DNA from 2 places in the Streptosporangium sp. NPDC005286 genome. Region 2 is predicted to be linked to the other one. Evidence: riboswitches for the same ligand, from Rfam matches in the RefSeq annotation. Region 2 holds a riboswitch; the other holds the start of a gene.
What was found. Region 2 has a riboswitch for glycine ahead of gcvT (glycine cleavage system aminomethyltransferase GcvT). Riboswitches for the same ligand answer to the same signal wherever they lie in the genome.

Region 1 (11,034 bases), on a different contig from region 2:
GTTGGACGGGGTGGTGTTGGCGCCCATCTTCGGGATCGGCTGGAAGGAGAGCCGGCCGGCCGCGACGGCCTCGGGGACGTTCACCAGCAGGACGGTCAGGCCGTTGGTGCGGGGCTTGGCCTCGGCGGCCGGGATGGTCCGGGTGACCAGGAGCATCCAGGTGGCGCGCTGCACGCCGGTGATCCAGATCTTCTGGCCGTTGACGACGAACTCCGCCCCGTCGCGACGGGCGGAGGTGGAGATGCCCAGGGCGTTGGACCCGGCGTCGGGCTCGGTCAGCGCGAAACAGGTCTCCAGCTCGCCGGTGGCCAGCCTGGGCAGCAGTTCGTCGCGCTGCCAGGGGCTGCCGTGCCTGGCCAGGGTCATGGCGCCGAACCCGGGGGTGAGCACGTAGGTGAACGCCGAACCGCCGGCCGAGCCGGAGGCCGACAGGGTCTCGGTGGCCACGGCCAGCTCCAGCAGACCCTGACCGCCGCCTCCGTACTCCTCGGGCACGGCCAGGCCGAGCCAGCCGCCCTTGGCCAGATCCTGCCAGACCTCCTCCGGCCAGCGTTTCTCGCTCTCGCATCGCTGCCAGTAGTCCAGGTCGTAGCGCGCGCAGATGTCGCCGACGCCGCGTTGGACGGCGAGGGCGCTCTCCGGAAGTGTGAAGTCCACGGTGACCAACTCCATTCTAGTTGCGCGTGCAATCGTAGAACGAAGTTCGGTAAGCCTCCAGGGCCACCGGGACGCGGGGATCAGTTCTGCTGGACGGCGTCCAGGCGCGGCCTGCGCGTGTGGTAGACGAAGGCAGGCGGTACGTTGCCCCACACCGTGCGGCCCGCGACGACCTCCTCGAAGGTGTCGATCAGGCGCTTCCTGAAACGCCGCGCGGGAGGAAGGCGCTTGGCGAAGCTGTAGGCGAAGGTGGTGAAGGCCGTGTGCGGACCCATGATCGCGGTGACCGCGTCCAGCAGGCGGCCCTGTGTCTCCTCGGAGAACGCGGCCCAGGGGAGCCCGCTCACGATCACGTCGGCCCTGGCGAGACCACGCTCCCGCAGCAGCTGAGGCAGCCGTGCCGCGTCATCGGTCACGACGTCCACCCCGGGGTTCCTGGCGGCGAGGAAATCGGCCAGCCTGGGGTTGATCTCGACGGCCATGTGGTGCCCCCGGCCTCCCAGCCTGCGCTGGATCTCCGCGGTGAACACACCGGTGCCCGGGCCGAGTTCGACGATCACCGGATCTCCCCGGTGGGGGACCGGCGAGGCCACCGCCTCGGCAAGCCGCCGCGAGCTCGGCGCCACCGCTCCGACGGTGCCCGGCGAGCGAATCCACTGCCCAAGAAAGAGCGTGGTGTCATTGGTCATGCTGTGAAGCGTAAGGGGTGCGCCGGGGCGTCGCGCGCGTCATCCGATACGATTTTCGGCCGCGCGGGAGGCGGTGCCCTCGAGGGGGGAACGCGCACCGGACGGAGAATCCGCCAGGAGGTGGACGGCGAGGTCAGCCCCCAGGGTGACGACCGGTTGGATGCCCCGTGGCCACGATGTGTTCCGAACCGGTCATCCAAGGTAAGGACACATCACATGCAGGAGGTCGTCTCCCCGCGGAAACCGACGGAGGATCGCCTGGTCCCCGCGGGCCTGCTGTACGGCCTGCGCATCCTGGTCGTCGCCCAGGCGGCCGGCCTCATCGCCGCCGCCTCGTTCGCCGGCCAGGCGGTGCGCGGCGGGGAGGCGCTGGCCGAGACCCACGTACTGGCCGGGATGGTGGTGCATCTGATCGCACTGCTGCAGATCATCGTGGCCGCCATGGTCTGGCGTCCCGGTCGAGGTGCCGGCTGGCCGGCGCTGGCCAGCGCCGGCCTCTTCCTGGTCGGGATGGCACAGCACTTCAGCTGGGAGGCGCTCGGCACCCACGTCCCCAGCGGGCTGGCCCTGTTCGGGATGACCGTCGCCGTGCTCGTCTGGGCCTGGTCCCCCGGCGCCGCCGTGCGCCGCTCCTGATCCGGACGGCGCCGCCCGGGTCGGGTGACGCCGATCGGAACCACGCCGCCGCGCGGCCGTGGCGGCGTGGTTCCCCGCACTCCTCCCGCCTCCCCCCGGCCGCCTCCCCGGGCCCTGCCGCGCCCCTGGGCGCCCCCTGGTCCCGCGCCTGACGCCCGCCCCGTGCCTCCGCCGGACGGCCGTACGGTCCGTGTGAGCCCCGCACGGGTAGGGTCGGCATCAGGCACGGGGAGGGAGACAGACCGGTGAATCCGGAAGCATCGGGAGCCGAAGATCGAATCTGGACGGTTCCCAACGCGTTGAGCCTGGCCAGGCTTCTGGGGGTGCCGGTCTTCCTCTGGCTGGTGCTGGGCCCGAAGGCCGACGGCTGGGCCGTCGCGCTGCTGATGCTGGCGGGGTTCTCCGACTGGCTCGACGGTAAGATCGCCCGCGCCTGGAACCAGACCAGCCGGCTCGGCCGCCTGCTCGACCCGCTGGCCGACCGGCTCTACATCCTGGCCACCCTGTTCGGCCTCGCCATGCGCGAGATCATCCCCTGGTGGCTGGCGCTGGCCATCCCGCTGCGCGACGTGATGCTGCTGGGCATCCCGCTCATCCTGCGCCGCCTCGGCTACGGCCCGGCGTTGCCCGTGCACTTCCTCGGCAAGGCCGCCACCGCCAACCTCCTCTACGCCTTCCCCCTGCTCTTCCTCGCCCACCACGACGCCTGGTACGCCGATCCCGCCCGGATCGTCGGCTGGTCCCTGGCCATCTGGGGCACAGGCCTGTACTGGTGGTCCGGAGTGCTGTATTGGGTACAGGTGCGTCAGCTGACAAGCGAGGCCAAACGCCTTAAGAGGTGATCCGTGAAGGCCGTCGTCATGGCGGGCGGGGAGGGTACACGGCTCCGGCCGATGACCGCGAACCAGCCCAAGCCTCTCCTGCCCGTGATCAATCGGCCGATCATGGAGCACGTGCTGCGCCTCCTGAAACGGCACGGTTTCACCGAGACGGTGGTCACCGTGCAGTTCCTGGCGGCCCTGGTCCGCAACTACTTCGGCGACGGCGACGAGCTCGGCATGAGCCTGTACTACGCCACCGAGGACACACCGCTCGGCACCGCGGGCAGCGTCAAGAACGCCGCGGACCGGCTGCGCGACGACCGCTTCCTGGTCATCTCCGGCGACGCGCTGACGGACATCGACCTGACGGACATGATCCGCTTCCACCGCGAGAACGGCGCGATGGTCACGATCGGGCTCAAGCGCGTTCCCAACCCGCTGGAGTTCGGCATCGTCATCGTCGACGACCAGGGGCGGGTGGAGCGCTTCCTGGAGAAGCCCACCTGGGGCCAGGTCTTCTCCGACACCGTCAACACCGGCATCTACGTGATGGAGCCCGAGGTCCTCGACGAGATCGCGGCGGGGGAGTCCGTCGACTGGTCGGGAGACGTGTTCCCCCGGCTGCTGGAGCGCGGAGCCCCGCTGTACGGCTACGTGGCCGACGGCTACTGGGAGGACGTCGGCACCCACGAGAGCTACCTCAAGGCCCAGGCCGACGTCCTGTCGGGCCGGGTCAAGGTCGACATCGACGCCTTCGAGGTCTCGCCGGGCGTCTGGGTGGCCGAGGGAGCCTCGGTCGACACCGACGCCATCCTCAAGGGCCCGCTCTACGTCGGCGACTACGCCAAGGTCGAGGCGGGGGCCGAGCTGCGCGAGTACACCGTGCTGGGCAGCAACGCGGTGGTCAGGGAGGGGGCCTTCCTGCACCGCGCGGTCGTCCACGACAACGTCTACATCGGGCCCAGCGCCCACCTGCGCGGCTGCGTGATCGGCAAGAACACCGACCTGATGACCGCGACCAGGGTCGAGGAGGGCGCCGTCATCGGCGACGAGTGCATCATCGAGGCCGAGGCGTACATCTCCTCCGGCGTCAAGATCTACCCGTTCAAGACCATCGAGGCCGGGGCGGTGATCAACAACAGCGTCATCTGGGAGCCGCGCGCCCAGCGCAACCTGTTCGGCCCCCGGGGGGTCTCGGGGCTGGTCAACGTGGAGATCACCCCCGAGCTGTGCGTGCGGCTCGCCAGCGCCTACGCCACCACCCTGAAGAAGGGCGCCTCGGTCATCACCTCCCGCGACTCCTCCCGCGCGGCGCGGGCGCTGAAGCGGGCCGTGATCAGCGCCCTCAACGCCAGCGCGATCAACGTGCTCGACCTGGAGGCGTCCCCGCTCCCCGTGGCACGCTTCCACACCGCCAGGGAGAACGCGGTAGGCGGCATCGCGCTGCGCACCACCCCCGGCGACCCGCAGAGCGTCGACATCGTCTTCATGGACGAGCACGGCGCGGACCTGTCGCCGCCGGCCCAGCGCAAGCTGGACCGGGTCTTCTCCCGGCAGGAGTTCCGCCGCGCCTTCCCCGGCGAGATCGCCGAGCTGAGCTTCCCCGCCAGGGCGGTGGAGGACTACACGCACGAGCTGCTACGCCTGGTCGACATCAACGGGGTCCGCGACGCCGACATGAAGGTCGTGGTCGACTGCGCGGGAGGCACCTCCTCGCTGGTGCTGCCCAGCCTGCTCGGCCGGGTCGGGGTGGACGTGCTGACCGTCAACAACCGGCTGGACGACGCCTCGCCCACCGAGACCCTCGCCGAGCGCCGCCGCGACCTGCAGCGCCTGTCAGAGCTCGTCAGCTCCTCCAGGGCGGCCTTCGGCGTGCGCTTCGACCCGGTGGGGGAGCGGGTCGCGCTGGTGGACGAGATGGGCCAGCTGATCAGCGAGGAGCGCGCCCTGCTGGTGGTGCTCGACCTGGTCGCGGCCGAGCGCCGCGGCGGCCGGGTGGCACTGCCGGTCACCACCACCCGGGTGGCCGAGCAGGTCTGCAGGTTCCACGGGGTCCAGGCCGAGTGGACGTCCACCGCGATCGACGCGCTCACCGCCGCCGCCAGGGGGCCGGAGATGATCTTCGCGGCCGACGGGCGCGGTGGTTTCATCGTGCCCGAGTTCGGCCCCACGGTGGACGGCCTGGCGGTGTTCCTGCGCCTGCTCGGACTGGTCGCCAGGACCCGGCTCTCGCTCAGCCAGATCGACGCCAGGATACCCGAGGCCAAGCTGCTGCGCCGTACCGTGCCGACTCCGTGGGCGGCCAAGGGGGCGGTGATGCGCTCGGTCATCGAGGCCGCCGAGCACCACCGCATCGACACCACCGACGGGGTGCGGGTCGTCGCGGAGGACGGCAGCTGGACCCTGGTGCTGCCCGACCCGACCGAGGCGGTGACCCACCTGTGGGCCGAGGGGTTCGACGTCGACTCCGCCCAGACCCTGATCGAGCGCTGGGCGCGGGTGGTGGAGGAGGCCGCCGGCGGTTGAGGCGGCCCGCGCGACAAATACCGCGCGGCGCCATGGACCAGGGGCAGCGTCCCCTGTAACTTTGTCACCGACCGTACCCGCGGTTCAGCGTCAACCTTGACCTTCGCGCCTCATCACTGTATGTTGCGGCATTCGCAGTCTGAGAAAACACTTGAGAAGCGAAGAAGCGAGGCGCGCATCACTGAGCACCGTTGCCGCGTCTTCGCGGTAGGAGGCCGAGCCGATCGATGCCGAGCGTCTACTGCACGCAGTGCGGTCATGCCAATCCTGAGGATGCCCGTTTCTGTTCACGATGCGGGTCGCCGCTTACCAGGTCCGACACCCCCGGAGACAGCACATCGACGATCTCCCTCTCCGGGATCGAGGCCTACGAGGCGGAGACCGGTGAGACGCTTCTCGCCGAGCGGCAGGCCGTTGAGCAGTTGCCCGCCGGCACCGCGTTGCTGGTCGCGATGCGCGGCCCCAACGCCGGCAGTCGGTTCCTGCTCGACAGCGACCTCACCACCGTGGGCCGCCACCCCGAGAGCGACATCTTCCTCGACGACATCACGGTCTCGCGCCGTCACGTGGAGTTCTACCGGCGCGGCGGCGGTGTCTTCACGGTCCGCGACGTCGGTAGCCTGAACGGCACGTACGTCAATCGTGAGCGCATCGAGGAGGTCCCGCTGTACGGCGGGGACGAGGTGCAGATCGGTAAGTTCCGCCTCGTCTTCCTCACCCGCGGCGCCGCTGGAGGATGATGAGCTCGCAGGCCGCTCGTGCGCACATGAGCATCGGGGAGGTGCTCGCTCTCCTGCAGGGCGAGTTCCCCGACGTCAGCATCTCCAAGATTCGCTTCCTGGAGGGCGAGGGGCTGATCGAGCCGGAGCGCAGTCCCTCCGGCTATCGCAAGTTCACCTACGCCGACGTCGAGCGGCTCCGCTACATCCTCAGCGAGCAGCGTGATCGCTACCTGCCGCTGCGCGTGATCAAGGATCACCTGGAGGCGGCCGACCGCGAGGAGCGCCCGGCGGCCCGGCCGCGCGCCGTCCCCGACGACGCGCCCCCCGAGGTCCGCCTCACCCGCGAGGAGTTCCTCGCCGCCGCCGAGCTCGACGAGGAGACCCTCACCGAGCTGGAGGACTACGGTCTGCTGGCCGCCGTGGCCCGCTACTACGACGCCGAGGCACTGGTCGTGGCCCGCAGTGTGGGCGCCCTGGCCGCCTTCGGCCTGCGTGCCCGCCACCTGCGGGCGGTCAAGGCCGCCGCGGAACGCGAGGCGGGGCTGGTGGAACAGGCGGTCGCCCCGCTGCTGCGCCGTCGCGGCCCCGGCGCGATCGACCAGGCGGACGAGACGGCGAGGGAGATCTCCGGTCTCCTGCTGGAATTGCACGCCTCGTTGCTGCGTTCCGGAGTCCGTGGGGCACTGGGCCGGTGAGAGCCTGACCAGGCACTCGTACCCCCACGAGTGTTACGTTGAACAAACCGGTCGGAATCCAGCGAAGACGGAGCAGCCCGTGTTGCAGATGGAGGTCGTGGGCGTTCGAGTTGAAATGCCCTCCAACCAGCCGATCGTCCTGCTGAAAGAGACGCATGGGGAGCGTTACCTACCTATCTGGATCGGCATGACGGAAGCCACGGCGATCGCCATGGCCCAGGCCGAGGAACCACCACCCCGGCCACTCACCCATGACCTGTTCCGGGACGTGCTCGAAGGGCTCGGAGTCAGGTTGAACACTGTCAACATCGTCGCTTTACGCGACGGCATCTTCTTCGCGGATCTCGTGTTCTCCAACGGGGTCGAGGTGAGCGCGCGTCCTTCCGACTCGATCGCCTTGGCACTTCGCACCGGTGCACGTATCTTCGCGAGTGAGGATGTGGTACGGGAGGCAGGGGTGATCATCCCTGACGACCAGGAGGACGAGGTGGAGAAGTTCAGGGAGTTCCTTGACACGATCACGCCCGAGGACTTCGGCCGCGCGGGGTAGGAATTTCGGTGCATTTACGCTTCACGACGCGCCGGGTGGGGTCGTTGACTGGACTTGGCCCCAGTCCTACGGTGCAAGTGAAACCTGCGGTCGTGCGTAAACCCCCAGATCAGGCCGTGGGATGAGAGAAAGCCGGAGGTCCGCGTGGCGGTCAGCAGCGGCGAGGGTAGAAACGCCGACCAGGATGACCCGGAACGGCGCCAGTCGGCACGTCAGCGCGCGGGTGAAGAGGGTCTGCTGTTCGACGGGCAACCGGTGAAAGTGCCCGCCGACATCGGCTACAGGGGGCCGACGGCCTGTTCGGCGGCAGGAATCACCTACCGGCAACTCGACTACTGGGCGCGCACCGGCCTGGTCGAGCCCACCGTGAGAGCCGCCCACGGCTCCGGCTCCCAGCGGCTGTACGGCTTCCGTGACATTCTGGTCCTCAAGGTTGTCAAGCGCCTTCTCGACACCGGTGTCTCCCTCCAGCAGATCCGCATCGCCGTGCAGCACCTGCGGGAGCGGGGCGTCAACGACCTGGCCCAGATCACTCTGATGAGCGACGGGGTGAGCGTCTACGAGTGCACCTCGCCGGACGAGGTCATCGACCTGCTCCAGGGGGGCCAGGGAGTCTTCGGTATCGCGCTGGGACGGGTGTGGCAGGAGGTGGAGGGCTCTCTCGCGGATCTTCCCGGCGAACGCGCGGAGTCGGGCGGGGGCCCTTTAGGCGATCATCAGGCCGATGAGTTGGCCCGTCGTCGCAGAGCACGACGAACCGGGTAAACTCGGACTCGCCATTGACCCTGTGCGGGAGAGACCCCGACCGCGATCGGGGCGCCGAAGGAGCAACCTCCCCGGAATCTCTCAGGCACCCTGTACCGCACGGACGAGGCAACTCTGGAAAGCAGACGTGCCCGCCAGGTGCGTCTCACCGACGGTGCAAGCCTCCCGGCAAGGGCAGGTGAAGCTCTCAGGTAGCGACCACGTCGTGATGACAGTCGTGATGACAGAGGGGGAGAACCGGCATATGTCCGCGCCCAGCACCGGTCTCCACCCCGCCCGAGAGGCTTCTCATGACCGATCTGTCATCGCTCAGCGAACTCGCCCCTCCGCCGTTCGCGACCCGTCACATCGGGCCCGACGACGCCGACCAGACCCGCATGCTGGAGGCGGTCGGATTCGCCTCCGTCGCCGACCTGGTCGCGGTGGCCGTGCCCGAGGCGATCCGCTCCTTCGCCCGGCTGGGTCTGCCCCCGGCGGCAGGGGAGTCCGAGGCCCTCGCCGAGCTGCGGGTCCTCGCCGGGCGTAACACCGTGCTCACCTCGATGATCGGCCTGGGCTACCACGACACGATCACCCCGGGTGTCATCCGCCGCAACCTCCTGGAGAACCCGGGCTGGTACACCGCGTACACGCCCTACCAGCCGGAGATCTCCCAGGGCCGGCTGGAGGCCCTGATCAACTTCCAGACCGTCGTCTCCGACCTGACCGCCCTCGACGTCGCGGGGGCCTCCCTGCTGGACGAGGCCACCGCCGCGGCCGAGGCGATGACCCTGGCCCGCCGCGCGGGCCGCACCTCGTCGAAGGTGTTCGTGGTCGACGCCGACGCGCTGCCGCAGACCAAGGCGGTGTTGCGCACCCGTGCCGAGCCGCTCGGCATCGAGCTGGTCGAGAGCGACTTCACCGGAGGGCTCCCCGACTGCTTCGGCGTGCTCGTGCAGTACCCCGGCGCCAGCGGCAGGATTCGCGACTTCCGCGCCATCGCCGACGCCGCCCACGCGTGCGGTGCCCAGGTGGTCGCCGCCGCCGACCTGCTCGCCCTCACCCTCCTGGCCGCGCCGGGCGAGCTCGGCGCCGACATCGCGGTCGGCTCCTCGCAGCGCTTCGGCGTCCCCCTCGGCTTCGGCGGTCCGCACGCCGCCTACATGGCGGTCCGTGACGGCCTCCAGCGCCAGCTGCCCGGCCGCCTGGTCGGCGTCTCCCAGGATGTCGAGGGACGTCCCGCCTACCGGCTCGCGCTCCAGACCCGCGAGCAGCACATCCGCCGGGAGAAGGCCACCAGCAACATCTGCACCGCGCAGGTGCTGCTCGCCGTGATCGCCGGCATGTACGCCGTCTACCACGGCCCCGAGGGCCTGCGCAGGATCGGCCGCCGCATCCACCGGCACGCCGTCGTGCTCGCCGAGGGGCTGCGCCAGGGCGGCGTCGAGGTGGTCCACGACACCTTCTTCGACACCGTGCTCGCCCGCGTGCCCGGACGTGCCGCCGGAGTCGTCGCCGCGGCCCGGGAGAACGGCGTCAACCTGCGCCTGGTCGACGCCGACCACGTGGGCGTCACCTGCGACGAGAGGACCGAGGTTCTCCATCTGGAGCAGGTCCTGGCCGCCTTCGAGGTCAGCGGCACCGTGCTGGCCGACCTGGACGCCGCCGCGCACGACGCGCTGCCCGGCGCGCTGGCGCGGGTCGGCGACTACCTCACCCACCCGGTCTTCCACAGCCACCGCTCCGAGACGGCCATGCTGCGCTACCTGCGCAGGCTCCAGGACAAGGACGTCGCGCTGGACCGGTCGATGATCCCGTTGGGCTCCTGCACCATGAAGCTCAACGCGACCACCGAGATGGAGCCGATCACCTGGCCGGAGTTCGCCGGGCTGCACCCGTACGCGCCGGAGGACCAGGCGGCGGGCTACGCCGAGCTGATCGGGGAGCTGGAGCGCTGGCTGGCCGAGGTGACCGGTTATGACGCCGTGTCGATCCAGCCGAACGCCGGCTCCCAGGGCGAGTTCGCCGGTCTCCTGGCGATCCGCGCCTACCACACGGCGCGTGGCGAGTCGGATCGTGACGTCTGCCTGATCCCCTCGTCCGCGCACGGTACCAACGCCGCCAGCGCCGTGATGGCCGGCATGCGCGTCGCCGTGGTCGCCTGCGACGACAACGGCAACGTGGACCTCGACGACCTCGTCGCGAAGATCGAAAAGCACCGCGACCGGCTTGCCGCGATCATGGTGACCTACCCGTCCACGCACGGCGTGTACGAGGAGACGATCGTCGATGTCTGCGAGCTGGTGCACGAGGCCGGCGGGCAGGTCTACGTCGACGGCGCCAACCTCAACGCGCTGGTCGGCCTGGCCAGGCCGGGCGAGTTCGGGGCGGACGTCTCCCACCTCAACCTGCACAAGACCTTCTGCATCCCGCACGGCGGCGGCGGCCCCGGTGTCGGCCCGGTCGCGGTCCGCGCCCACCTGGCCGACTACCTGCCCGGTCACCCGCTGCGCGGCGGCTCGGCGGTCGGCCCGGTCTCGGCCGCCCCGTACGGCTCCGCGGGCATCCTGCCCATCTCCTGGGCCTACATCCGGATGATGGGTGCCGACGGGCTGAAGGCGGCCACCGAGCAGGCCATCCTGTCGGCCAACTACCTGGCCCGCAGGCTCGGCCCCCACTACCCGGTTCTCTACACCGGCCGCGGCGGCCTCGTCGCCCACGAGTGCATCATCGATCTGCGCCAGATCACCAAGGAGACCGGGGTGACGGTCGACGACGTGGCCAAGCGCCTCGTCGACTACGGTTTCCACGCGCCGACCATGTCCTTCCCGGTGGCCGGCACGCTGATGATCGAGCCGACCGAGAGCGAGGACCTGGCCGAGCTCGACCGGTTCTGCGAGGCGATGATCGCGATTCGCGGTGAGATCGAGAAGGTCTCCTCCGGCGCCTATGACAGGGTCGACAACCCGCTGCGCAACGCCCCGCACACGGCCG
Region 2 (11,034 bases):
GCCGCGGCGATGGCCTTGATCGAGGCGACGGCGTTGCGCTCGATGCACGGGATCTGCACCAGGCCGCCGATCGGGTCGCAGGTCAGCCCCAGGTTGTGCTCGATACCGATCTCGGCGGCGTTCTCGACCTGCTCGGGGGTGCCGCCCATCACCTCGGTGAGCCCGGCGGCGGCCATCGAGCAGGCGGAGCCGACCTCCCCCTGGCAACCCACCTCGGCCCCGGAGATGGAGGCGTTCTCCTTGAACAGCACGCCGATCGCCCCCGCGGTCAACAGGAAGCGGATCACCCCCTCGTCATCGGATTCGCGGACGAAGCGGTCGTAGTAGGTGAGCACGGCGGGGATGATGCCCGCGGCACCGTTGGTGGGCGCGGTGACGATCCGGCCGCCGGCGGCGTTCTCCTCGTTGACCGCGAGGGCGAACAGCGAGACCCAGTCCATCGTCTGCAGCGAGTCCTTCTCTCCCGGCTCGCTCCGCAGTTGCCGGTGGAGCTGGTGGGCGCGGCGGCGGACCTTCAGGCCGCCGGGCAGCACGCCCTCCTTGCCGATGCCCCGTCGCACGCACTCGCTCATGACCTGCCACAGGACGAGCAGCTGGGCGCGGATCTCGGCCTCGGTGCGGCCGAACGCCCGTTCGTTCTCCAGCATCAGCCCGGAGATCGACAGCCCGGTCTCCGCGCACTGGGCGAGCAGCTCCGCGGCCGTGGTGAAGGGGTGCGGCAGGACCGTGTCGTCGGGTTTGATCCGGTCGGCGCCGGTGGCGTTCTCGTCGACGACGAAGCCGCCGCCCACCGAGTAGTAGACCTTCTCGCGCAGCGTCTCGCCGGACTCCGACAGGGCGGTGAAGCGCATGCCGTTGGGGTGGTGGGGGAGCGAGATCTTGCGTTCGAAGACGAGGTCCTCGCCGATGACGAAGGGGATCTCGTGGGAGCCGTACAGGCGGACGGTGCCCGAGGCGCGCATGGCGGCCAGCCGCTCGTCGACCGTGTCGACGTCGACCAGCTCGGGTTTCTCGCCCGACAGGCCGAGCAGCACCGCCTTGTCGCTGCCGTGGCCCTTGCCGGTCAGCCCGAGCGAGCCGTACAGGATGGCGCTCACCCGCGCGGTCTTCTCCAGCAGCCCGTCCCGGTGCAGACCCCGAGCGAACTTGTGGGCGGCGGCCATCGGGCCGCCGGTGTGCGAGCTGGACGGGCCGATTCCGATCTTGAAGAGATCGAAGACACTGATCGTCATCTGAATCCTTCCAGCGTGGACGGTCACGCGCGCCCGGGGACGCGCGTGACCGTGACGCGAGGCGTCGAACTTATGACTCACCCGAGGTGAGCGCGGTGTACTCCTCCGGCGACAGCAGGTCGTCGGCGGAGCCCTCAAGACGTACCCGGAACAGCCAGCCGTCGCCGTAGGAGTCGCTGTTGACCAGCGAGGGGTCGTCCACGACCGCCTGGTTGACCTCCACGACCTCGCCGGTGACCGGTGCGAAGATGTCACTCACCGACTTGGTCGACTCGACCTCGCCGACGGCGTCACCGGTGGCGATCGACGCGCCTACCTCGGGTACCTGCACGTAGACCACGTCGCCCAGCGCCTCGGCGGCGTAGGCGGTGATGCCCACGGTGAGGGTCAGGCCGTCGTCGACGCCGCCGATCCACTCGTGTTCCTTGGTGTAGTGCAGGTCCTCGGGAATGCTGCTCATTTTTTCCTCCTGTAGAAAGGCAGTTCGACGACCTCGACCGGCTCGCGGCTGCCCCGGATGTCGACGGCCAGCCCCGACGACAGGCCGCTGTCCACGTAGGCCATGGCGATGGGCCTGCCCAGTGTCTGGGAGGGCGCCCCGCTGGTGACCTCCCCGGCGACCGTGCCGTCATCGGCGACCACCACCGGATACCCGTGCCGGGGCACCCTGCGGCCGCTCGCGACCAGGCCGACCAGACGACGGGCCGGCGGGACGTCCCTGAGCGGTTCGAGGGCGGCCCGGCCGACGAAGTCGCCCGGCTTGTCAAACCTCACCACACGGCCGAGCCCGGCGTCGAACGGAGTGAGGTCCGCGGAGAGTTCGTTGCCGTAGAGCGGCATGCCCGCCTCCAGCCGGAGGGTGTCGCGCGCGGACAGGCCGGCGGGGACCAGCCCGTGCGGTGCGCCCGCCTCGGTGAGGGCGGTCCAGAGGGGTTCCGCCGCCGAGGCCGCGACGAACAGCTCGAAGCCGTCCTCGCCGGTGTATCCGGTGCGGGCGACGAGGACCTCGTGTCCGGCCACCACGGCGGGCAGGCCCGCGTAGTACCCGAGCCCGTCCAGGTCGGCGTCGGTGAGAGTGCTCAGGATCTCCACCGAGCGCGGCCCCTGGACGGCGACCAGCGCGTACTCCTCGGAGCGGTCCCGCACCGCGGCGTCGAAGTCCTTGGCGCGCTCGGTCAGCTCGGCGGCCACCCGGGGGTAGTTGGAGGCGTTGGCGACGACCATGAACTCTTCGGGGGCCAGCCGGTAGACGATCAGGTCGTCCAGCACGCCGCCCCCGGCGTCGACGATCATCGTGTAGCGGGCGCGGCCGGGCGCCAGCGCGGAGAGGTGGCCGACCAGCGCGTAGTCGAGGGCCTCGGCGGCCTGCGGGCCGGTCACGAAGATCTCACCCATGTGGGAGAGGTCGAACAGGCCGGCCGCCTGGCGGACCGCGTTGTGCTCGGCGGACTCGCTGCCGTAGCGGAGCGGCATCAGCCAGCCCGCGAAGTCGGTCAGCGTCGCGCCGAGGGACTCGTGCACGCCGCGCAGCGGCGTAGGTCGGGACATGTTCGCACCTCAGACAAGGGACAGATGAGATCATCCTCCCCCTCTGTCATTGGTGCCTGAGAGTTTCATCCGGGTTTTACCGGACTTTCACCTTCGGCGAGGTCGTGGGACCTGCTTTCCAGAGGCACCTACCCGCACGGTCCTTTGCCTTGAGAGGTTCGCGGGGAGGGCTTGCTCCTTCAGGGGTCCTGGCCTGGATGTCAGGACACTCTCCCGCGCGGGGTTCATCGGTGTCGCAGGCCAGCCTAACCGCCCGCACCGGCCGAGCGAAATCCCCGGGCGCGCACCGGCCTTCACGAATCACTCAGCGGCGGGTGTGCCGGACCAGTGCCTCGAACAGGGCCGACTCGTCGTCGGTCTCGGGATGCCACTGGACGGCGAGGGCGAACGGATGATCCTCCACCTCCACGGCCTCCACCGTGCCGTCCTCGGCGTGGGCGGTCACGGTCAGGCCCTCGGCGAGCAGGTCAACGGCCTGGTGGTGGTAGTGGGCCACGTCCACGGTCTCGGTCCCGAAGACCTTCGAGGTCAGGCTGCCGGGGGCGAGCCGCACCGGCATCCTGCCGTAGCTGCCGGGGGCCGGGGCGTGCCCCTGGTGGCCCACCACGTCGGGCAGGTGCTGGTGGAGGCCGCCGCCGAGGGCGACGTTCAGGATCTGCATGCCCCTGCAGATGCCGAGGAAGGGCAGGTCCCGCTCCAGCGTCGCCCGGACCAGTCCCAGTTCGGCGTCGTCGCGGAACGGCCGGACGTAGCCGGTCCGCTCGTGCGGCTCCTGCCCGTACCGCTCCGGGCCGACGTCCCCGCCGCCGGCCAGGATCAGCCCGTCCAGGCGCTCCACGAGCGTCGCGGGGTCGCCCGCGGGCGGCAGGATCACCGGCTGCCCGCCCGCGCGGGCCACGTGGTCGACGTAGTCGTACGGCAGCAGCGCGGTGGTCGTCTCCCAGACGGTGAACCTCGCGGGCTCGACGTAGCAGGTGATGCCGATGACGGGACGGGACATGATCTCTTTCTCACGCGGACGCCGGGGACATGGGACATCCGCCCACGTCCTCGCACGTTATCGGGGCCAGGGTATGGCCTGGGCAAATCCCGCCACCGCCGGTCGCGAAGGTGGCGGGGGCGGAGATGGCCGGGAGCGGTCAGAGTGGCGTGACGTAGGCGCCCGAGATGCCGCCGTCCACCAGGAACTCCGCGCCGGTGACGAAGCTCGCGTCGTCCGAGGCGAGGAACGCCACCGCGGCGGCGATCTCGGTCGCCTCGGCGAAGCGGCCGATCGGGATGTGCACCAGGCGGCGCTGTGCCCGCTCGGGGTCCTTGGCGAACAGCTCCTGCAGCAGCGGGGTGTTGACCGGGCCGGGGCAGAGCGCGTTGACCCGGATGCCCTCGCGGGCGAACTGCACGCCCAGCTCGCGCGACATCGCCAGTACCCCGCCCTTGGAGGCGGTGTAGGAGATCTGGCTGGTCGCCGAGCCCATCACGGCCACGAACGACGCGGTGTTGATGATCGACCCCTTGCCCTGCCGCCGCATGTACGGGATGGCGTGCTTGCAGCACAGGTAGACGGAGGTGAGGTTGACCTCCTGGACCCGGCGCCAGGCGTCGATGCCGGTCTCCAGGATCGAGTCGTCCTCCGGCGGTGAGATGCCCGCGTTGTTGAACGCGATGTCCACGCTGCCGTAGCTGTCGAACGCGGTCTGGAACATCCGGACGACGTCGTCCTCGCTGGTCACGTCGGCCTTCACGAACAGGCCGCCGACCTCGGCCGCGGCCGCCGCGCCGGTCGTCTCGTCCAGGTCCACGCACACGACGCGGGCGCCCTCCTCGGCGAACCGGCGCGCGGTGGCCAGGCCGATCCCGCTACCGGCGCCGGTGATGACGGCCACCCGGTCCTGCAAACGCAGCATCGCTTCTACTCCTCGGAAATGAAGACGTTCTTGGTCTCGGTGAACGCGGACAGGGCGTCCGGTCCCAGCTCGCGGCCGAGGCCCGACTGCTTGAAACCGCCGAACGGGGTCCAGTAGCGGACGCTCGAATGCGAGTTGACGCTCAGGTTGCCCGCCTCGACGGCCCTGGCCACCCGGAGCGCCCGGCCGACGTCACGGGTCCAGATGGACCCGCTCAGGCCGTACGGGGTGTCGTTGGCGATCCGCACGGCGTCCGCCTCGTCGTCGAACGGCAGCACCGACACCACCGGTCCGAAGATCTCCTCGGTGAACGCCCGGTCGTCGGCCGAGGTCGGGGTCAGGACCGTCGCCGGGAACCAGAACCCCGGCCCCGACGGGCACGCGCCCCGCAGGTGGGGCGGCTCGGTGACGTAGGAGGCCACCCGCTCCCGGTGCTCGGCGCTGATCAGCGGGCCCATCTCGGTGCTCTCGTCGCGGGGGTCGCCGACCCTGACCTTCAGCACGGCCTCGCCGAACCGGGCCAGGAACTCGTCGTGCACCGAGCGCTCGACCAGGATCCGGGAGCGCGCGCAGCAGTCCTGGCCCGCGTTGTCGAAGACCGCGTACGGCGCGGTCGCCGCCGCCCGTTCCAGGTCGGCGTCGGCGAAGACCACGTTGGCGCTCTTGCCGCCCAGCTCCAGGGTGAGCCGCTTGACCTGCCCGGCGCAGACGGCGGCGATCTCCTTGCCCACCTCGGTGGAGCCGGTGAACACGATCTTCGCCACGTCCGGGTGCTCGACCAGCCGGGCGCCCGCGACCTCTCCGGCGCCGGGCAGGACCTGGAACACCCCCTCGGGCAGCCCGGCGGCCAGGGCCAGCTCGGCCACCCGCAGGGCGGTCAGCGGTGTCCACTCGGCGGGCTTGACGATCACGGTGTTGCCCGCGGCCAGCGCCGGGGCCGTCCCCCAGGTCATGATGACCATCGGGAAGTTCCACGGCACGATCACGCCGACGACGCCCAGCGGTTCCTTGAAGGTGACGTCCAGGCCGCCGGGCACCGGGATCTGCAGGCCGTGGTCACGCTCGGGCGCCCCGGCGTAGAAGTCGAGCACGTCGGCGACGTTGCCCGCCTCCCAGCGGGCGTTGCCGATCGTGTGCCCGGCGCCCGCGACCTCCAGCAGGGCCAGTTCCTCGGCGTGCTCGCGCACCAGCGAGGCGAACCGGCGCAGCAGCCGGGCCCGGTCGGAAGGGCCGACGCTCCGCCAGGTGGCGAAGGCCCTTCTCGCGCGCTCCACCGCCCTGTCGACCTCGGCGGCGTCCGCCATCTCGACCTCGGCGATCACCTCTTCTGTCGCCGGATTTATGATCTTCACCGTCACATCCGTTCGAATCCTCGGAACAGCTCCCAGTCGGTCACCGCCGCGTCGAAGGCGGCCAGCTCGGTCCGGGCGTTGTTCGCGTAGTGCGCCACGACGTCCTCGCCGAAGACGGAGGCCGCGAACGCGGAGCCCTCCCAGAGCTCCAGCGCGTCCCGCAGGGTGTGCGGGACGGTCTCCGCGCCCGAGGTGTAGGCGTTCCCCGTGACCGCCTCCTCAAGCGGCAGTTCGTTCTCGATGCCGTGCAGCCCGGCCGCGACCAGTGCCGAGACCGCCAGGTAGGGGTTGACGTCGCCGCCGGGCACCCGGTTCTCGATCCGCAGCGAGGGGCCGTGGCCGACCAGGCGCAGCGCGCACGTCCTGTTGTCCACGCCCCACTTGACGGCGGTGGGGGCGAAGCTGCCCGGCACGTACCGCTTGTAGGAGTTGACGTTCGGCGCGTACAGCAGGGTCAGCTCGCGCATGAGGGCGAGCTGACCGGCGATGAAGTGTTGTCCCGTCGCGGACAGTCCGTGCGCCTCGGAACCCGCCATGACCGGCTCTCCGGCGGTGTCCCTGAGCGAGATGTGGATGTGGCAGGAGTTGCCCTCGCGCTGGTTCGGTTTGGCCATGAAGGTGATCGACATGCCCTCCTGGGCGGCGATCTCCTTGGCGCCGTTCTTGTAGACGGCGTGGTCGTCGCAGCTGGACAGGGCCTCGCCGAAGCGGAAGGCGATCTCGTGCTGGCCGAGGTTGCACTCGCCCTTGGCCGACTCGACGTACATGCCCGCGCCCTCCATGCCGAGCCTGATCCTGCGCAGCAGCGGCTCGACCCTGGCGGTGCCGAGGAGGGAGTAGTCGACGTTGTAGAGGTTGGCGGGCGTCAGGTCACGGTAACCGCCGCGCCAGGCGTCCTCGTAGCTGTCGTTGAAGATCACGAACTCCAGCTCGGTCCCGACGAACGCCCCCCAGCCCCGCTCGGCCAGCCGGGCGAGTTGCCGGCGCAGGATCTGCCGCGGCGAGGCGGCCACGTCGGAGCCGTCCTCCCAGAGCAGGTCGGCCATCACCAGGGCCGTCCCCTCCTGCCACGGCACCCGGCGCAGGGTGGACACGTCGGGTTTCATGACGAAGTCGCCGTAGCCCCGCTCCCAGGAGGACATCGCGTAGCCGTCGACCGTGTTCATGTCGACGTCGACCGCGAGCAGGTAGTTGCATCCCTCGGAGGCATGTCCCAGCACCTCCTGCAGGAAGTAACGTGCCGACAGGCGTTTCCCCTGCAGGCGGCCCTGCATGTCGACGATCGCCAGCAGCACGGTGTCGATCCGTCCTGCCCGCACCTCGTCGTGAAGTTCGCGGACGTCCACACGCCCTCCTCGCCGGAGTCTTATTGGGCTAGTGTCAGACCATTGACGTGTAGCGGGGGGAGCATTGTCAAGGGTCGGAGGAGATCAATTGGACGAGGTGTCGCGACTGGCGACCGTGCTGCGGCCGGTGCGCGCGGGTAACGCGTTCGAGGAGACCGTGGAGCGCCTGCTCCAGGTCATCAAGCTGGGGCTGGTAGCCGAGAAGCTGCCGCCCGAGCGGGAACTCGCCGCCCAGCTCGGGATCAGCAGGGTCACCCTGCGCGAGGCCATCCGCGCCCTGGCGGAGGCGGGCTACCTCACCGTGCGCCGTGGCAGGTACGGCGGCGCCTTTCTCACCTACACCCCGCCGCGCCCGCGCCGTGACGACCTGCGCAGGGCGGTCGCCGACATGGGCACCGACGACCTGGGCGACGCGCTCACCTTCAGGATGGCCGTGGAGTGCGGCGCCGCCCAGGTGCTCGCCACCACCGCGCTCACCGAGGAGCGGTGCGACGCCCTGCGGGAGCGGCTGCGTGAGGTCAACTCGGCGGGGCCCGACGACTACCGCCGTCTCGACACGGCCTTCCACCTGGCCATCGCCGAGCTGACCGGCTCCCCGCTGCTCGCCGCGGCCTGCGCCGACGCCCGGCTGCGGGTCACCGACCTGCTCAACGCCATCCCGGTGCTCCGGCGCAACATCGAGCACGCCGCGATCCAGCACGAGGCGATCGTGACGGCGATCCTGGCCGGCGACCCCGAGGGCGCGCGCCGCGCCGTGGCCGAGCACCTTGAGGGCACCGCCGCGCTGCTACGGGGCTTCCTCGCATAGCCTGATAAAACGGTGGGGGATGTGTTCCGAGATCGGATCATGGAAACAGGGCGGCTGCCGCTGTTCTGTTTCTTTGTCGCGCTGATCGTCGCCTTCGTGTTCACCAGGATCAACGTCCGGCTCATCCGGGCCAAGATCGGCTGGTTCCGTAACGTCAACGTCGGCGAGATGCACATTCACCATGTGGTGTTCGGCGTGGTGCTGACCCTGCTCGGCGGGGTGTCCGGCCTCGTCGTCTCCGGGGTCTCCGAGGGCTGGTACGCGGTGACGGCGGTGATCTTCGGTATCGGCGCCGCCCTCGTCCTCGACGAGTTCGCGCTGATCCTGCACCTGCGCGACGTCTACTGGGAGGAGGAGGGCCGAGCCTCCGTGGACGCGGTGTTCATCGCCGTCGCGATCACCGGCCTGCTCCTGCTCGGCCTGCGCCCCCTCGGCTGGGAGAACTCCGACGGCACCCCCAGGGGCACCTGGCTGACCGCCGGCCTCATCGTGACCAACCTCGGGCTCGCCGTGGTCACGCTGCTCAAGGGCAAGATCTGGACGGGCCTGGTCGGGCTGTTCGTGCCGATCCTCCTGGTGCCGGGGGCCGTGCGGCTGGCCCGCCCGGGATCGCCCTGGGCACACTGGTTCTTCGCTCCGGGCGCCCGGCACCCGCGGCTCCGCAAGATGGCCAGGGCCGAGCGCCGCGAGGAGCGCTGGCGCCGCCCGGTGATCCGCGGCAAGATCGCCTTCCAGGAGTTCGTCTCCGGCCGTCATGACCTCCCCTCCACCCGCCGCCGCTCCCGCCGCTGAACCGCCGATGCCCTCGCCGTCGCCCTCGCCGTGTGGACCGGGAGCCGAGGTCGGCCCGCGAGTGTGGGCACTGCACGAGCGCGGTCTCGCCCGCGACGTCATCGACGTCGCCTCGGTCTCCGAGCCGTACGGTTTTCGCGAACTCGAACACCTCGCCCGCCGGTACGACGAGGGGTTCTCGCTCGCCGAGCTGGTGATGCGGCTGGAGTTCGTCGCCCTGATCGCCGACGAGGACTTCGAGGCCCACGGCGTGCGGGGCGAGCGGCTCTGGGAGATCCGCCGGTTCGCCGGCGCCTGGGTGGAGGACATCGGGCTGCGCCGCGCGGAGGAGGGCGACATCGACTACGACGACGTCCCCGACCCCGACTGAGGAACGAGGGGAAAGCGGCGGCCGGTCGTGGTGAGCTTTCAAACCCGTGCATATCCGGCCGCGCGCCGGGCAGATGACGGCCCTGCCTGCCGAAGGGGTGCTGATCATGGGTCTGATGGAGAAGTTCAACCTGCGCGAACTGAAGGCCAGGGTCAAGCGGAGGCTGGCCGGCCGGACGGGCAACCGCCGGCTGGTGGCCGAGGCCAGAACCGAGGAGGCCGAGGCGAGGCTGCTGAAGACCCAGGACGAGATCCTGGACACCGTCGCGGAGATGCGCAGGGAGTACGGCGTCCGCCGCCACTGACCCCGCTCGCCGGTGTCCCGCCGATGGGCTCCTTGCCGGCTCCGGATCGGCGGGGCACCGGTACGCGGCGGCCGCTCTTCGGGCCGGCCCCGGGAGGGGTGGTTTTCCCCGCACCGCTCATCACTTAATGAGTAGAAATTTCGAGAATTCCGCCTGGTCGTACATAGACAGAATATATGTCTGTTTCGCTATAGTCCGAAGGCATTGCAGGGGCGCGAGTGGACCAATCCTTTTAAAGGTGGGCGAATGACAAGCCTCGATTCAGCGACATCCGTGGTCCGGTCGGCGATCGCCGAGGTGCTGAGCGTACCGAGCGATCAGGTGAAGCCGGGGGCCACCATCGCCGACCACCAGATCGACAGCCTGGAATGGGTGGAGATCTCCGTCATCATCGAGGAGAAGCTGGGCATCCAGCTCGACCCCAGTGACTTCGCCGGGGCGCAGACCGTCGCCGACATGGCGGGCGTACTGCACGCCGCGCTGGCGGCCCGGTGACGCGCGTCGTCGTCACGGGTCTGGGGGTCAAGAGCCCGGCGGGCAACACGGCGGGGGACGTCTTCGCCACGGTGCTCGCGGGCAAGTCGCTCGCGACCGCCATCCCCGAACTGGCCGACGCCCGGGTGCCGGTCTCGATCGGGTGCCCGCTGGCGCCGTTCGAGCCGGATGACTACTTCGGCGGGCGCGAGCTCCGGACCCTCGACCGGACCTCCCAGATCGGCCTCGCCGCGGCGATCGACGCCGTCGCCGACGCGGACGGCCTGCCCGCCGAGGGCTGCGGGGTGTACGTGGGCACCGGCGGCGGCGGGTTCGCCACCCTGGAGAACCTGATCGTGGGGCACACGCTCGGCAGGGAGAAGGTGCCGGTCCACGCGGTTCCGACGCTGATGTCCAGCTCGACGGCCTCGCGCGTCGCCATCAGGTACGGCTTCAGGGGGCCGTGCCTCACCTTCAACACGGCCTGCGCCAGCGGGGCCACCGCGATCGGCGAGGCGCTGCGCGCGATCCGCTCGGGCGTGGTCGGCTCCGCCGTCGCCGGGGGCCTGGACGCGCTGCTCTCCCCGCTCGCGATGGAGGCCTTCGCCCGGGTCGGCGCCCTGTCGGAGCGGACGCACGCCCCCTCGGAGGCGTCCCGCCCGTTCGACGCCGACCGTGACGGCTTCGTCATGGGGGAGGGCGCGGCCTTTCTGGTCCTGGAGCGCGCCGACCTCGCCGAGGCGCGGGGCGCCCGTGTCTACGGCGAGGTCAGCGGCTACGCGGCCAACTGCGACGCCAACCACATCGTGGCGCCGCTCAGGGACGGCTCGGTGGCGGCCGGGTGCATGCGCGCCGCCCTGCTCGACGCCGGACTCGACATCGGCGACGTCGGGCACGTCAACGC

Region 1: it holds a riboswitch for glycine, as region 2 does, so the genes downstream of both, gcvP (aminomethyl-transferring glycine dehydrogenase) here and gcvT (glycine cleavage system aminomethyltransferase GcvT) in region 2, are expected to answer to the same signal.

Annotation. Positions count from the first base shown of each region.
Region 1 covers NZ_JBEXGU010000121.1:14,106-25,139, forward strand. The annotation lists gene ABZU75_RS32710 (acyl-CoA dehydrogenase family protein) at 1-657, opposite strand, end outside; gene ABZU75_RS32715 (SAM-dependent methyltransferase) at 738-1,346, opposite strand; gene ABZU75_RS32720 (hypothetical protein) at 1,563-1,982, shown strand; gene ABZU75_RS32725 (CDP-alcohol phosphatidyltransferase family protein) at 2,228-2,824, shown strand; gene ABZU75_RS32730 (mannose-1-phosphate guanyltransferase) at 2,828-5,329, shown strand; gene ABZU75_RS32735 (FHA domain-containing protein) at 5,557-6,069, shown strand; gene ABZU75_RS32740 (MerR family transcriptional regulator) at 6,069-6,746, shown strand; gene ABZU75_RS32745 (bifunctional nuclease family protein) at 6,826-7,296, shown strand; gene ABZU75_RS32750 (MerR family transcriptional regulator) at 7,441-8,061, shown strand; glycine riboswitch at 8,077-8,169, shown strand; gene gcvP (aminomethyl-transferring glycine dehydrogenase) at 8,352-11,034, shown strand, end outside.
Region 2 covers NZ_JBEXGU010000079.1:28,311-39,344, forward strand. The annotation lists gene ABZU75_RS26105 (L-serine ammonia-lyase) at 1-1,232, opposite strand, end outside; gene gcvH (glycine cleavage system protein GcvH) at 1,303-1,692, opposite strand; gene gcvT (glycine cleavage system aminomethyltransferase GcvT) at 1,689-2,780, opposite strand; glycine riboswitch at 2,821-2,905, opposite strand; glycine riboswitch at 2,908-3,006, opposite strand; gene ABZU75_RS26120 (gamma-glutamyl-gamma-aminobutyrate hydrolase family protein) at 3,085-3,780, opposite strand; gene ABZU75_RS26125 (3-oxoacyl-ACP reductase) at 3,920-4,684, opposite strand; gene ABZU75_RS26130 (aldehyde dehydrogenase family protein) at 4,690-6,036, opposite strand; gene ABZU75_RS26135 (glutamine synthetase family protein) at 6,039-7,382, opposite strand; gene ABZU75_RS26140 (FCD domain-containing protein) at 7,471-8,190, shown strand; gene ABZU75_RS26145 (hypothetical protein) at 8,230-8,982, shown strand; gene ABZU75_RS26150 (hypothetical protein) at 9,044-9,352, shown strand; gene ABZU75_RS26155 (hypothetical protein) at 9,426-9,656, shown strand; gene ABZU75_RS26160 (acyl carrier protein) at 9,903-10,151, shown strand; gene ABZU75_RS26165 (beta-ketoacyl-[acyl-carrier-protein] synthase family protein) at 10,148-11,034, shown strand, end outside.